Regions from separate parts of the Paenibacillus sp. FSL P4-0176 genome, predicted to be linked through region 1. Evidence: predicted binding sites of a transcription regulator. Region 1 holds the regulator's gene; each other region holds the start of a gene.
What was found. The regulator Rex, encoded in region 1, represses fermentation and respiration genes when NADH is low (regulators of the CRP and FNR family bind a similar motif). The targets are predictions, from matches to a motif close to TTGTGAAATATTTCACAA.
Positions count from the first base shown of each region.

Region 1 (3,218 bases):
GAGCTGTGGGATCGTATGAGCGATGCCTTGTTTGGTCTCTTGCCTGAACGAAGTGATGCTTCACCGGGAGAGACGGGGCAATTTTCACTGCGTCTGAAAGCATCTCAGAAACCTGCAAAATGGCAGGAGTTGCAGGATCTGGAGAACCAGATCTATGTGACTCTGGGCGATTTGGTTCGCAAAGGGGACAAATTGCTGCTTGAAGTGAAAGAGGATCAGGATGATTATCAATCGGATAGTCTGATCACGGACATTACAGGATTGCTGAAAGATCTGACCACATTGAAGGAGAATCTACGTTTCTTCATGCGTATGGATGACGCCAAAACGGTGTACTGGATGGAAGCCAGCGGTCAGTTCCGCAGTAAATCTCTTCAGCTGTATGCCGTACCTGTAGATGTCAGTGCCCAACTTAAGGATTTATTTTTTGACAAAAAGAAAAGTGTTGTGCTTACATCGGCTACGCTCTCGGTAGATAAGTCATTCCAGTTCATGATTGAGCAGCTTGGCTTACAGGAAGCCTCTGAGAATAATCGGCTGTTAACGTCGATGCTGCCATCACCTTTCAACTATCGCGATCAGGCACTTCTGGTGATTCCGCGTGATTTCCCGAGTGTGAAGGGAAGTGTGGGTGATGCGCACTTTGTTAATATGCTGGTGCAATCACTTGCAGAGACGGCAATTGCTACGCGTGGACGCATGATGGTTCTGTTTACTTCATACAAGATGTTGCGACAGGTCTATGATCCGCTGAAGGAGGCACTGTCTGGCAACGACATCTCGTTGCTTGGGCAAGGCGTTGACAGTGGAAGTCGTTCCAAATTGACTCGCAGGTTCCAAGATGCCAAAGCAACGGTACTTCTGGGCACAAGCAGCTTCTGGGAGGGTGTAGATATCCCGGGAGAGGCGTTAACTTGTCTCGCTATTGTGCGACTGCCGTTCCAGCCACCGAATCATCCGTTGGTGGAAGCCAAGAGTGAGTTGCTTCAGGAGCAGAAGAAAAATCCGTTCATGAAACTGTCCGTGCCACAAGCGGTCATTCGTTTCAAACAGGGATTTGGCCGATTGGTACGTACAGCAAAGGACAGAGGAATTGTCATTGTTTATGATACACGGGTGATTGAAGCGTATTATGGTAAATTCTTTTTATATTCATTACCTGGACCCAAAATGGAGCATATGCTCACGGAGCAGATGGTTCCACGAATTACCGAGTGGTTGGAAAAACCTGCTAATGAACAAAAATAATGGTTGTTTTGTTCGTTATATCATTGCATGACACTATCGTTTGGCGTTAAACTTTATTAGATATTTCCGTATCCGATTAAAGCAGTTGCACGTAAGAACTTATAACCTAAATTACAAGGAGCATTCTGTATAAAATGTCACGTTTATCTTTGAGTTTTATACAGAATGCTCATCTTTTCATCTATTATTTTATCGTGGCCTTGGTAAGGGGGAGCAAGAATGAAATCGGATAAAATTTCGGAAGCGGTGGTACGACGTCTGCCTGTTTACTTGCGTTATTTGAACGAGTTGCATCAGCGTGAGGTGGCTACTGTTTCTTCTCAAGAGCTTGGACAGAGGCTGGATCTGAATCCGGCCCAAATTCGTAAAGACCTGGCTTACTTCGGTGATTTTGGTCGTAAAGGGATCGGGTATGATGTATCCTATTTGATCGAGAAAATTCGTCACATTCTCAAAATCGATCAGCAAATTAATGTAGCTCTGGTAGGAGCGGGTAATCTCGGACAGGCCTTGTCCAACTATAACGCGTATCTGAAAGACAACATGAAAATTGTTGCTGTATTTGATGCATACGGACCGAAGATTGGTAGTCAAATCAACAGTTTGACGGTAAAACCAATGGATGAATTGACGGAAGCGGTTAAAATGGAAAACATTCGCATCGGAATTATCACGGTTCCGGATACGGAAGCCCAAAATGTAGCCGATCAGCTTATTGAATCAGGAATTGAAGCGATCCTTAATTTTGCACCAACCATTCTAAAAACACCGCCGCATATCCGCATTCACCATGCTGACTTTACAACGGATCTGCTTAGTTTGGCCTATTACTTGGAGACTGGAAAGGACGACGAGGAAGATGACAACAAATAGATGGGTAATTCACAACGGCAAATTTGCCGTTAATGAAGGCGGCACAACATGGAACGTGGTCCACGGATACATGGTTGTTGAGAATGAAAAGATTGTGCATATTGGTGAGACATTGCCGGATGAAGACAAAAATTGTACCAAAGTGGATGGAAAAGGACTGTTCTTCCTGCCGGGTCTGATCAATACGCATGGTCATGCAGCGATGTCGTTGCTCAGAGGGCACGGAGACGATCTTGCATTGCAAGTATGGTTGCAGGAAAAAATGTGGCCGATGGAAGCGAAAATGACTTCAGAAGACGTATATTGGGGAACTTCGCTATCGGTGCTTGAAATGTTGAAAGGCGGAACTACAGCTTTCCTGGACATGTACGATCACATGGATCAAGTTGCCAAAGTTGTGGAGCAATCCGGCGTTAGAGCAGCACTGGCACGTGGTGTAATCGGGTTGTGCTCGGAGGAAGAACAATTGCGGAAGCTGGAGGAGTCGGCTGCGTTTGCGCGTGAGTGGAATGGACAGGCAGATGGTCGCATTACAACCGTAATCTCGCCACATGCACCATATACATGCCCTCCTGACTACATAGAGAAGCTTGTGCAGGTCGCGAACGACCTAAACCTTCCCCTTCATACACATATGTCGGAAACGCTTCGTGAAGTCGAGCAGAACGTGGCTGATTATGGACTGCGTCCTGTGGCACATCTGGAGAAACTGGGCTTTTTCTCTCGTCCATCCCTGGTTGCACATGCGGTGCATCTGAATGACGAAGAGATTGAGATTCTGGCCCGTCATGATGTGGCTGTATCCCATAACCCGGGAAGTAACCTGAAACTCGCTTCCGGTGTTGCGCGGGTACCTGCGTTGCTGAAAGCAGGAGTTACCGTGTCACTCGGAACAGACGGACCGGCAAGCAACAACAACCTGGATATGTTCGAGGAAATGAGACTGGCTGCATTGATTCACAAAGGTGTATCTGGTGACCCGACGGCAGTGCCAGCAGGCGAAGCGTTATTACTCGGAACGTCATACGGTGCCAAATCCATCTTCTTGAACAATACCGGAGCACTCCAGGTCGGCATGAAGGCTGACTTTATCGCCT
Region 1 covers NZ_CP150242.1:4,520,246-4,523,463, reverse strand. Annotated here, with positions in the region: gene dinG (ATP-dependent DNA helicase DinG) at 1-1,248, shown strand, start outside; gene MKY95_RS20715 (redox-sensing transcriptional repressor Rex) at 1,468-2,121, shown strand; gene MKY95_RS20710 (amidohydrolase) at 2,108-3,218, shown strand, end outside.

Region 2 (3,218 bases), 2.8 Mb from region 1:
CTTTATCGATGAGATTGATGCTGTAGGACGTCAGCGTGGTGCTGGTCTCGGTGGTGGTCACGATGAACGTGAACAGACACTCAACCAGTTGCTCGTTGAGATGGACGGATTCGGAGTTAATGAAGGTATTATCATCATAGCTGCAACGAACCGTGCAGATATTTTGGACCCTGCCTTGCTGCGTCCTGGACGTTTTGACCGTCAAATTACGGTTGACCGCCCTGATGTAAGAGGTCGTGAAGCTGTCCTGAAAGTACATTCCCGTAATAAACCATTGACCAAAGATGTGAAGATGGATATTATCGCGAAGCGTACAACAGGCTTCTCTGGTGCAGATCTGGAAAATCTCTTGAACGAAGCGGCATTGCTTGCAGCGCGTCGTAACCGTAAAGATATTTCCATGAAGGAAGTTGACGAAGCGATTGACCGTGTCATCGTTGGTACGGAGAAGAAAAGCCGTGTCATCAGTGATCGCGAGAAACGAATCGTTGCTTATCACGAAGCAGGTCATACCATTGTAGGATACTTCCTCGAACATGCTGATATGGTACATAAAGTGACCATTATTCCGCGCGGACGTGCGGGTGGATATGTAATCATGTTGCCAAAAGAAGACCGTATGCTGGTTACCAAGCAAGAATTGCTGGATAAAGTAACCGGACTTCTCGGAGGTCGTGTAGCTGAAGAATTGTTCATCGGAGAAATTGGTACTGGTGCATACAGTGACTTCCAGCAAGCGACAGGTATTGTTCGCAGCATGGTAATGGAATACGGTATGAGTGAGAAATTGGGACCTATGCAATTCGGAAGTTCACAAGGACAGGTATTCCTTGGTCGGGATATCGGTCATGAACAGAATTACTCGGATTCCATTGCTTACGAGATTGATCAGGAAATGCAACGCTTTATCAATGACTGTTATGAGAAGTGTAAGGACTTGCTTGTTAAACATTCAAAAGAGATGCACCTGATCGCTCAAACTTTGCTTGAGGTTGAGACTTTGGAAATGGATCAGATCAAGCAATTGATCGAAACAGGTTCTTTGACTCCAAAAGCAGAGAATGACAATGATGGTGAAGGCACACCAACTGAAGGCGGAGAGCCAATCATCGACACCATCGGTGATGTGCGTGTTCGTATTCAAGGTAAAGATGAAACGCCTGAGCCACCAGCCGGAGATATTCCAAACGAAGCTCCGAATCTGGAAAAGGGTAATAACAATAACCCGGATGATGGCGGAACTAAGCCAACGTCTTAATGCATAATACATCTGGCTATGATAGCAGGTGAAATCAAGAGAGCCCTCGAGGCTCTCTTTTTTTATCCATTATTTTAAAAGAGGATAGATAAAGATAAACGGGAGTTAGATGGCGAACCAGTTAGCAAACAGGTGGTTACAGCGCTGTTCCGGGCCTTTTTCATTTATTGACAGAGTCGTGAACGTTGTGTAAATTAGTTGTTAAACCGCTTGTGATTCGTTTCTCAAGCGAAGATAACGACTTAGGTTAGCCCACGAAACAGCGCATGACGCTGTCCCGATAAAGGAGAGGATCACAGGTGGAAGCTCTGGCTTTAGAGCGCAAGGCTGAGATGAACCGCGAGCTGCGTGAGCGGCTTATGGTGTTGAAGAAGGAACGTAATGCCATTATTCTTGCCCATTATTATCAACGTGACGAAGTACAGGAGGTTGCCGACTTCCGTGGAGATTCGTTTCTGTTAGCCCAGAAGGCAGCACAGACAGATGCGGATGTGATCGTTTTCTGTGGTGTTCATTTTATGGGTGAAAGCGCTAAAATTCTTGCGCCAAATAAAACAGTTATTATCCCGGACGAACGTGCGGGCTGCCCAATGGCAGATATGGTGAATGTGGATGGACTACGCAAATTGAAAGCACAACATCCTAATGCCAAGGTGGTTACGTATATCAATTCCTCGGCTGAGATCAAAGCAGAGACTGACATCTGTTGTACATCGGCGAACGCAGTCCGGGTTATTCAATCGGTGGATTCCGACGAAATTATCTGGGTACCGGATAAAAACCTGGGACATTATGTGCAGCAGCATACAGACAAGAAAATGATTATCTGGGAAGGTTACTGCAACACTCACGATATGCTTACAGTCAAAGATGTGGTGGAGATGAGAGCCAAGCATCCCAATGCGGAGTTTGTTGTCCATCCAGAGTGTCGCCCTGAGGTTGTAGAAATGGGTGATTTTGTAGGCAGCACAACAGCTATTCTGGAGTATTGCAAAAATTCATCAGCGAAGGAATTTATCGTAGGTACCGAAGATGGTACAGGATATCAGCTTCGTCTGGATAGTCCGGATAAACAGTTCCACTTTGCTACCAAGTTCCTCGTATGTCCCAACATGAAGGTGAACAACTTGAAGAAACTGGTGAAATGCCTGGAAACGATGAAGCCGCAAATCTACGTGCCACCGGCCGTTGCCGACAAAGCCAGAGAATCACTAGAGCGCATGTTGTTGGTAAAGTAGGATGCGCTACTCTTGCTCCAAGACAGGTGAATAACATGATACCGCAATATTTAGTTGATTTTGATCTGTCTGCGCTACCCATGGTAGAGACGGATGTACTGGTTATAGGCTCAGGGATTGCTGGTTTGTTTACTGCCATTAAGGCAAGTGAACAACAACGTGTATTAATGATCACGAAGAAGTCATTACTTGAAAGTAACACCAGATATGCGCAGGGAGGCATTGCTGCGGTTATTGCTGAGGATGATTCACCTGCTTACCACTTGCAGGACACACTTGTAGCAGGAGCGGGCTTATGCCGCTCCGAAGCGGTAGAGGTATTGGTGAATGAGGGGCCGGACGGAGTGAAGGAACTGATTCGTTTGGGTACTTTATTTGATCTGGAGAACGGCGAGTTGGCGTTGACGCAGGAAGGTGCGCATAGCCACCGCCGTATTTTGCATGCCAACGGAGATGCAACAGGATATGAGATTGTACGTGCGCTTGCTGTTGAAGTGAATGAACATCCCGGGATTGAAGTATGGGATGAGCATTTTGTTGTTGACCTGATTACAGATCGAGATCGAGGGGAATGCATTGGCGCTCTGGTTCAGAAGGATGACGGATCGCAAGTGTTCGTGAAGGCACAGGCAACTGTTCTTTGCTCTGGTGGGGCAGGACAACTGTACCGATACACGACGAATCCGGATGTAGCTACTGCCGATGGTGTAGCCATGGCCTAT
Region 2 covers NZ_CP150242.1:64,999-68,216, forward strand. Annotated here, with positions in the region: gene ftsH (ATP-dependent zinc metalloprotease FtsH) at 1-1,258, shown strand, start outside; gene nadA (quinolinate synthase NadA) at 1,558-2,496, shown strand; gene nadB (L-aspartate oxidase) at 2,532-3,218, shown strand, end outside.
Region 2: the regulator Rex is predicted to act here: its motif matches at 1,469-1,486, upstream of nadA (quinolinate synthase NadA).

Region 3 (3,218 bases), 2.2 Mb from region 1:
TTGTGGCATTGCGCTCTACGTAGGTGGGGTTGTGAAAGACCCTGACGGCTTGTTCTATTCTTCGCCTAATCAACTGGCAGAGCTTGGTGTTGAGACCAAGATGCTTCATGAAGTAACAGCAGTAGATGCCAAGGGCCATACCCTTCAGGCTAAAAACCTGCAAACCGGGGAAGAATTTGAAGATACGTTTGACAAACTGATCGTGACAACGGGGTCATGGCCTGTCGTTCCAAAGCTTGAAGGCATCGAGATGGATAACATTTTACTTTGCAAAAACTACAATCATTCCAACACGATTATTGAAAAAGCCAAAGATGCCAAACGTGTCACTGTTGTAGGTGCAGGATATATCGGCGTAGAGCTGGTGGAAGCTTTCCAAATGAACGGCAAGGAAGTTACCCTGATCGACAGTGTGGACCGGATTTTGAATAAATACTTGGACCCTGAGTTCACGGATGCGATTGAAGATACGTTGACTGGACGCGGCATCAATTTGGCACTTGGTCAAACGGTACAGAAGTTTACTGGTGAAAATGGCAAAGTGACTAAAGTGATCACGTCCAAAGGAGAGTTCGAAACCGATCTGGTTATTCTGTGCATTGGTTTCCGTCCAAATACAGAGCTGCTCAAAGGCCAAGTGGATATGCTGCCAAACGGCGCAATCATCGTGGATAAATATATGCAAACGAGTCAAAAAGACGTCTTCGCTGCGGGTGACAGCTGTGCTATTCATTACAACCCAACAGGCAAAGCATCTTACATTCCACTGGCAACCAACGCCGTGCGGATGGGTACACTCGTAGCCCGTAACCTGGTTCGTCCTACGACACCGTATATGGGTACACAAGGAACATCGGGTATCAAAATTTATGAGCAAAATATCGCGGGTACAGGGATGACGGAAATGTCTGCGGCTGACGAAGGCCTGATTGTTGAATCTGTCGTACTGGAAGACAGCTACCGTCCGGAGTTTATGCCAACGGCTGAGAAACTGTTGCTTAAAGTGGTATATGAGCAGGCTACTCGTCGGATCGTTGGAGCACAGGTGATGTCTCAGGTTGATCTGACCCAATCGATTAATACGATCTCGGTCTGCATCCAAAATAACATGACCGTAGATGAGCTGGCCTTCATCGACTTCTTCTTCCAGCCACATTACAACAAACCATGGAACTTCCTGAACACGGCTGGTCTGCAAGCACTGCCTCCAATAGAAGTAAAAGCACCAGCAATGGTGTAAGGAAGCAGAATAGATGGTTGAACAGAGGGCATGATAAACGCCATACAAAGATAAGTCATGCTTGTCCGTAAATAAGAGGAGTACAATAACTGCCAAGATTACGAAACAAGGCGGACGATTATAAAGGAAAGAGAAGACTGGCGAGTATATCGTCAGTCTTCTTTTTTTTTTGTTTTAGCTACAAAAGGGCTTACTACACTCTTGCTGTCATAACTATTCCAAGACACTCTTAAAGTATCTTTTTAAGTAACATTGTGATAATTTGCACAAAGTTATGTTTAGGACCGAGATACAATTAGGATGTGGTATTCAACGCATAACTAATGAATTTCAGATGGTTTTATCCAATGATGAACAATGAAGGAGAGGATGAATGATATGGCAGCAAAAACACCTCTTGAGGTTGCACAATATACGGCGCAAACAGGCAAGAAGAAGGCTCAATATCCGGTGTCTTCTGTACTGGTGCTTAGTTTTCTGGCAGGGGCTTTTATTGCGCTGGGTTTTCTATTGGATATTCGGGTAATTGCTTCTGCACCAGCAGAGTGGGGGAGTCTGGTCAATCTGATTGGAGCAGCAGTGTTCCCGGTTGGATTAATCTTGGTACTCATAGGTGGTGGCGAGCTGCTGACGGGCAACATGATGGCAGTTCCACTTGCAACGATTGCACGAAAATTATCTGTGGGTAGTATGTTGAAAAATCTAACCTTAGTGACGATTGGTAATTTTGTTGGAGCTTTGTTTGTCGCGTACGCGTTTGGACATGTGCTTGGTCTGACCGGAGAGGGTGTATATCTGGCAAAAGTAGTGGATTTGGCTGGGCATAAGCTGCATGACGGCTTCCTGCAAGCTTTCATCTCTGGCATCGGCTGTAACTGGCTGGTCGCGCTGGCCGTGTGGTTATCTTATGCTTCGGATACGATGAGTGGCAAGGTACTGGGCATTTGGTTTCCAACGATGGCATTTGTGGCGATTGGATTCCAGCACGTTGTGGCCAATATGTTCCTCATCCCGGCGGCAATCTTTGAAGGACATTATTCATGGGGTCAATATGTGATGAATTTCATTCCGGTATGGCTCGGGAATCTTACTGGAGGTGCTCTGTTTGTTGCTGCAGCCTATTGGGTGGTGTACCTGCGCCAAGCTGAGCCAAAAGTGAAACCGGAGGTAGCAACGTCGATCGAACCTATGGAGACGGAGGCTAGAGTGATGTTGAGCAAACAAGCATAGCGGGCACAGCGAGGCATGTATACACGTATATTAGAAGTGAAGACGATTCTGATCTTGCTCGGATCATGGCGAATATGCTGTGACGGAGCAGGGCGGGATCGTTTTTTTGTATGGGGTCTTTGTTGGAGTTTAACGCAAAATAAATTCGCCATGACAAGGTTCGGGGGAACGAAACCTGTTCATGGCGAATTTCGGGAGTGGTCCATGATATGGCATGAGGAGGAAGTGGGGAAACACTAGCCTAATGCCTTATTTTTAATTTACCCCTGAATTCTGAAGTTGAATCAAACTCAAAAACATTTTTTTGAAAATAATTTAAAGCCGCTATAGCGGCGAATATGAAGCAAAAACATACTGTTCTCTTTACGCGATAACCTCGAAGAAGATATGATATAGGGATAGCTTTTAAAGAGGGGAGCCTTACGATGATCGATCAGGAGAATGGTATATTTGCGGCGGTGTGCCCGCTCGACTGTCCGGATACTTGTGGTCTGTTATTACATAAAGAGAACGGCAAAATTGTGAAGGTGGCAGGCAATCCGGATCATCCCATAACCAAGGGTGCCATCTGTAATAAAGTTAGAAATATGACTGAGCGGGTGTATCACCCCGAGCGTCTACAATATCCGATGAGACGTGTAGGAGCCAAAGGTGAAGGCAAGTTTGAACGAATCAGTTGGGATGAAGCGATTCGTGAGATTACGACCAAATTCACTGCATTGTCCGAAACCTACGGCCCGGAGAGCAT
Region 3 covers NZ_CP150242.1:6,709,324-6,712,541, reverse strand. Annotated here, with positions in the region: gene MKY95_RS30700 (FAD-dependent oxidoreductase) at 1-1,240, shown strand, start outside; gene MKY95_RS30695 (formate/nitrite transporter family protein) at 1,619-2,470, shown strand; gene MKY95_RS30690 (hypothetical protein) at 2,486-2,710, shown strand; gene MKY95_RS30685 (molybdopterin oxidoreductase family protein) at 2,896-3,218, shown strand, end outside.
Region 3: the regulator Rex is predicted to act here: its motif matches at 1,493-1,510, upstream of MKY95_RS30695 (formate/nitrite transporter family protein).

Region 4 (3,218 bases), 290 kb from region 1:
CATAGTCGGCCAATGGATATTTGGTGTTACCTTGATTTTTATCTGTGATAACCGCGAACGATGTCACTTCAGAACCTGTACCGGATGTTGTTGGGATTGCTACAAATTTCGCTTTTACGCCGAGACGTGGATATTTGTAGATCCGTTTGCGGATATCCATGAATTTTTGTTTCAGATCGTTGAAGTCCGTGTCCGGATATTCATAGAACAACCACATGGCTTTGGCAGCATCCATCGGTGATCCACCGCCGAGTGCGATAATGCAGTCTGGTTGGAAGCGGCGCATCATTTCGGTTCCGCGATCTACCGTTGTTGTGGATGGATCTGGCTCAACATCGGAGAACACTTCGATTGCTACCGGCATTTGGCGTTGACGCAGATAGTGTTCTACCTTTTCAACATATCCAAGCTTCACCATCATGGCATCCGTAATAATGGCCACACGTGTGATGTCAGGCATTTTGGCAAGATACTGCGTTGCCCCTTTTTCGAAGTAGACTTTGTTCGGCACTTTGAACCATTGCATATTCACGGTACGGCGAGCCACCCTTTTCACATTGATTAAGTTCACAGCGGTTACGTTGGAAGAAGTCGAGTTACGTCCGTATGATCCGCATCCCAGTGTCAATGAAGGCATGTTTGTGTTGTAGATATCCCCGATGGCACCGTGTGTGGATGGTGAGTTCACAATAATCCGTCCGGTTTGCAGACGATCTGCGAACTTGCCAATCACTTCTTCATTTGTGGAGTGGATAACCGAGGAGTGACCCATGCCGCCAAATGCAACCACTTCTGCTGCACGTTCAATGCCCTCTGCTGCCGTTTTAACTTTGTAACAAGCCAGTACCGGGCTTAATTTCTCAGCCGACAATGGGAATTTGGTACCTACCCCTTCAATTTCGGCCACGAGAATTTTGGTGCCTGCTGGAACTTCAATACCGCACAATTTGGCAATGCTCACCGCAGATTGACCAACAATCGCCGGGTTCACCGCACATTTCTCGGCATTAATCGCACCTGCTGTCAATTTTGCTGCTTCATCTTTGTTAACAAAGTAACAGCCATTTGCGATCATTTTTTTCTTCACTTGATCAAAGATCGGTTCTTCAATGATGACCGCTTGTTCAGAAGCACAGATCATGCCGTTATCGAAAGATTTGGACAGGATCAAATCCGTCACTGCCTGATTGATATCTGCGCTTTTCTCGATAAAGCAAGGTACGTTACCAGGTCCTACGCCCAGTGCAGGTTTACCACAGCTGTACGCTGCACGTACCATGCCTGATCCGCCTGTTGCCAGAATGAGAGCCACATCATTGTGATTCATCAGTTCGTTTGTACGATCCATGGAAGGATCATCAATCCACTGAATACAATCTGCTGGTGCACCATGTTTCACAGCCGCTTCCAGCAGGATTTTGGCAGCTTCCCGGCTACAATTCTGTGCAGATGGGTGAAAACCAAAGATGATCGGGTTACGCGTCTTGATGGAAATCAATGCTTTAAACATCGTCGTTGATGTTGGGTTGGTAACTGGTGTAATACCCATGATGATGCCGACCGGCTCCGCAATTTTTTGGAAGCTTTCATACTCGTTATCTTCAATCACACCTACGGTTTTATCGTACTTGATACTGTGGTACACATATTCTGTTGCAAATATATTTTTGGTGATTTTATCCTCATATACTCCGCGGCCAGTTTCTTCTACGGCCATCTTGGCGAGCATCATGTGTTTATCCAGACCCGCAAGCGCCATTGCTTGCACAATCCGGTCAATCTGCTTCTGGTCCATCTTCATGAATGCGGCGTGTGCTTTATTCGCTTTGTCGATTAACGTTTGAATATACTGACCTGCTGTCGGTTCTTTTGCTGGGGCGACTTCGTTCTTTACAGCCATCTCCCTCATCCTCCTAAAGGTTCGTATTAGTTTGTCTCTCTCGTTTACATTCACATCGTAACATGACAATAAACTTAATTATGTGATTTTTTTCACAAAGTATAACAAATTTAATTTAAGTTTTGTAGTGTCCTTCACACGACCATTTTTACTTCTTATTTAAAATATAGGGCTGTAAAATTCATCCTCTCCATTAAAAGTGAATTTTATCACAATGTTTGAAATTTCGTCATTTTTGCCCCCTTTCCTTCCCCCTCAAACGGTAAGATTAGGTATATACTGAACTTAAAAATTGAACCACCGCAATTTGTACCGTCCTTCCTCCCGGCCGAGATGACCCTGATCAGGACGGCAACGGTTTGCGGCGAACCTCGGAGGCTACTGCTTACTACAGAAGGTCGTCCGATGGACATAAAGGGGAGATAGACTTATGAGAGAACTAACAACTGTACTGGAAAAGCGCGGTAATACTAACTGTTTCTCGGAAGCAAATTTCAACCATCTGCTGGTTACCATGAAAGATAGAACCTATCCGGAAGGTACACATCTGTACTGGGAAGGCGACATCTCTGACAAACTTTATTATATGAAACGGGGCCGTGCCCAGATCACCAAATCCACGGATGAAGGCAAGGAACTGATCATGTACATGTATCAATCCGGTGATATGATTGGGCAGGCTGATCCCTTCTTTGGCTCTAAACACAGCTTCTCTGCGGAAGTATTAGAGGATAGTGAGATCGGTGTACTGGAGCATAAAGACCTGGAGATGTTAATCTGCCAGCATTGTGACTTTGCGATCGACTTCATGAAATGGATGGGCATCCACCACCGGTTGACACAGACCAAATTCCGGGATCTCATGTTATACGGCAAACCGGGTGCACTCTGCTCCACCCTCATTCGGTTGTCGAATTCGTATGGTGAGCCTCATGGAGAGCATGTCATTATTCACAAAAAAATTACTCACACGGACCTGTCCAATATGATTGGAGCCACTCGTGAAAGTGTAAACCGCATGTTAAGCGACCTGCGTAAGAAAGACGGGATTGAATATGACAATGGCATGATTGTCATCAAAGATCTGAAGATGCTACAAGGAATCTGTCACTGTGAGCTTTGCCCGAACGAGATCTGTCGTATTTAATACTTGACTATGCTGATCGGATCTTGCTTATATATTTCAATGAAAAAAAGCCCAGTTCTCTAAAAAGAGATTGGGCTTCTTGGTATACTTAGGATGCATTGGTTAATTCAAGCTTAACCGCATCACGTGGATTCAATTTCATGTCCAGACCATTTTCCATTAATTCTTTGT
Region 4 covers NZ_CP150242.1:4,810,313-4,813,530, forward strand. Annotated here, with positions in the region: gene adhE (bifunctional acetaldehyde-CoA/alcohol dehydrogenase) at 1-1,900, opposite strand, end outside; gene MKY95_RS22350 (Crp/Fnr family transcriptional regulator) at 2,331-3,047, shown strand; gene MKY95_RS22355 (hypothetical protein) at 3,136-3,218, opposite strand, start outside.
Region 4: the regulator Rex is predicted to act here: its motif matches at 1,981-1,998, upstream of adhE (bifunctional acetaldehyde-CoA/alcohol dehydrogenase).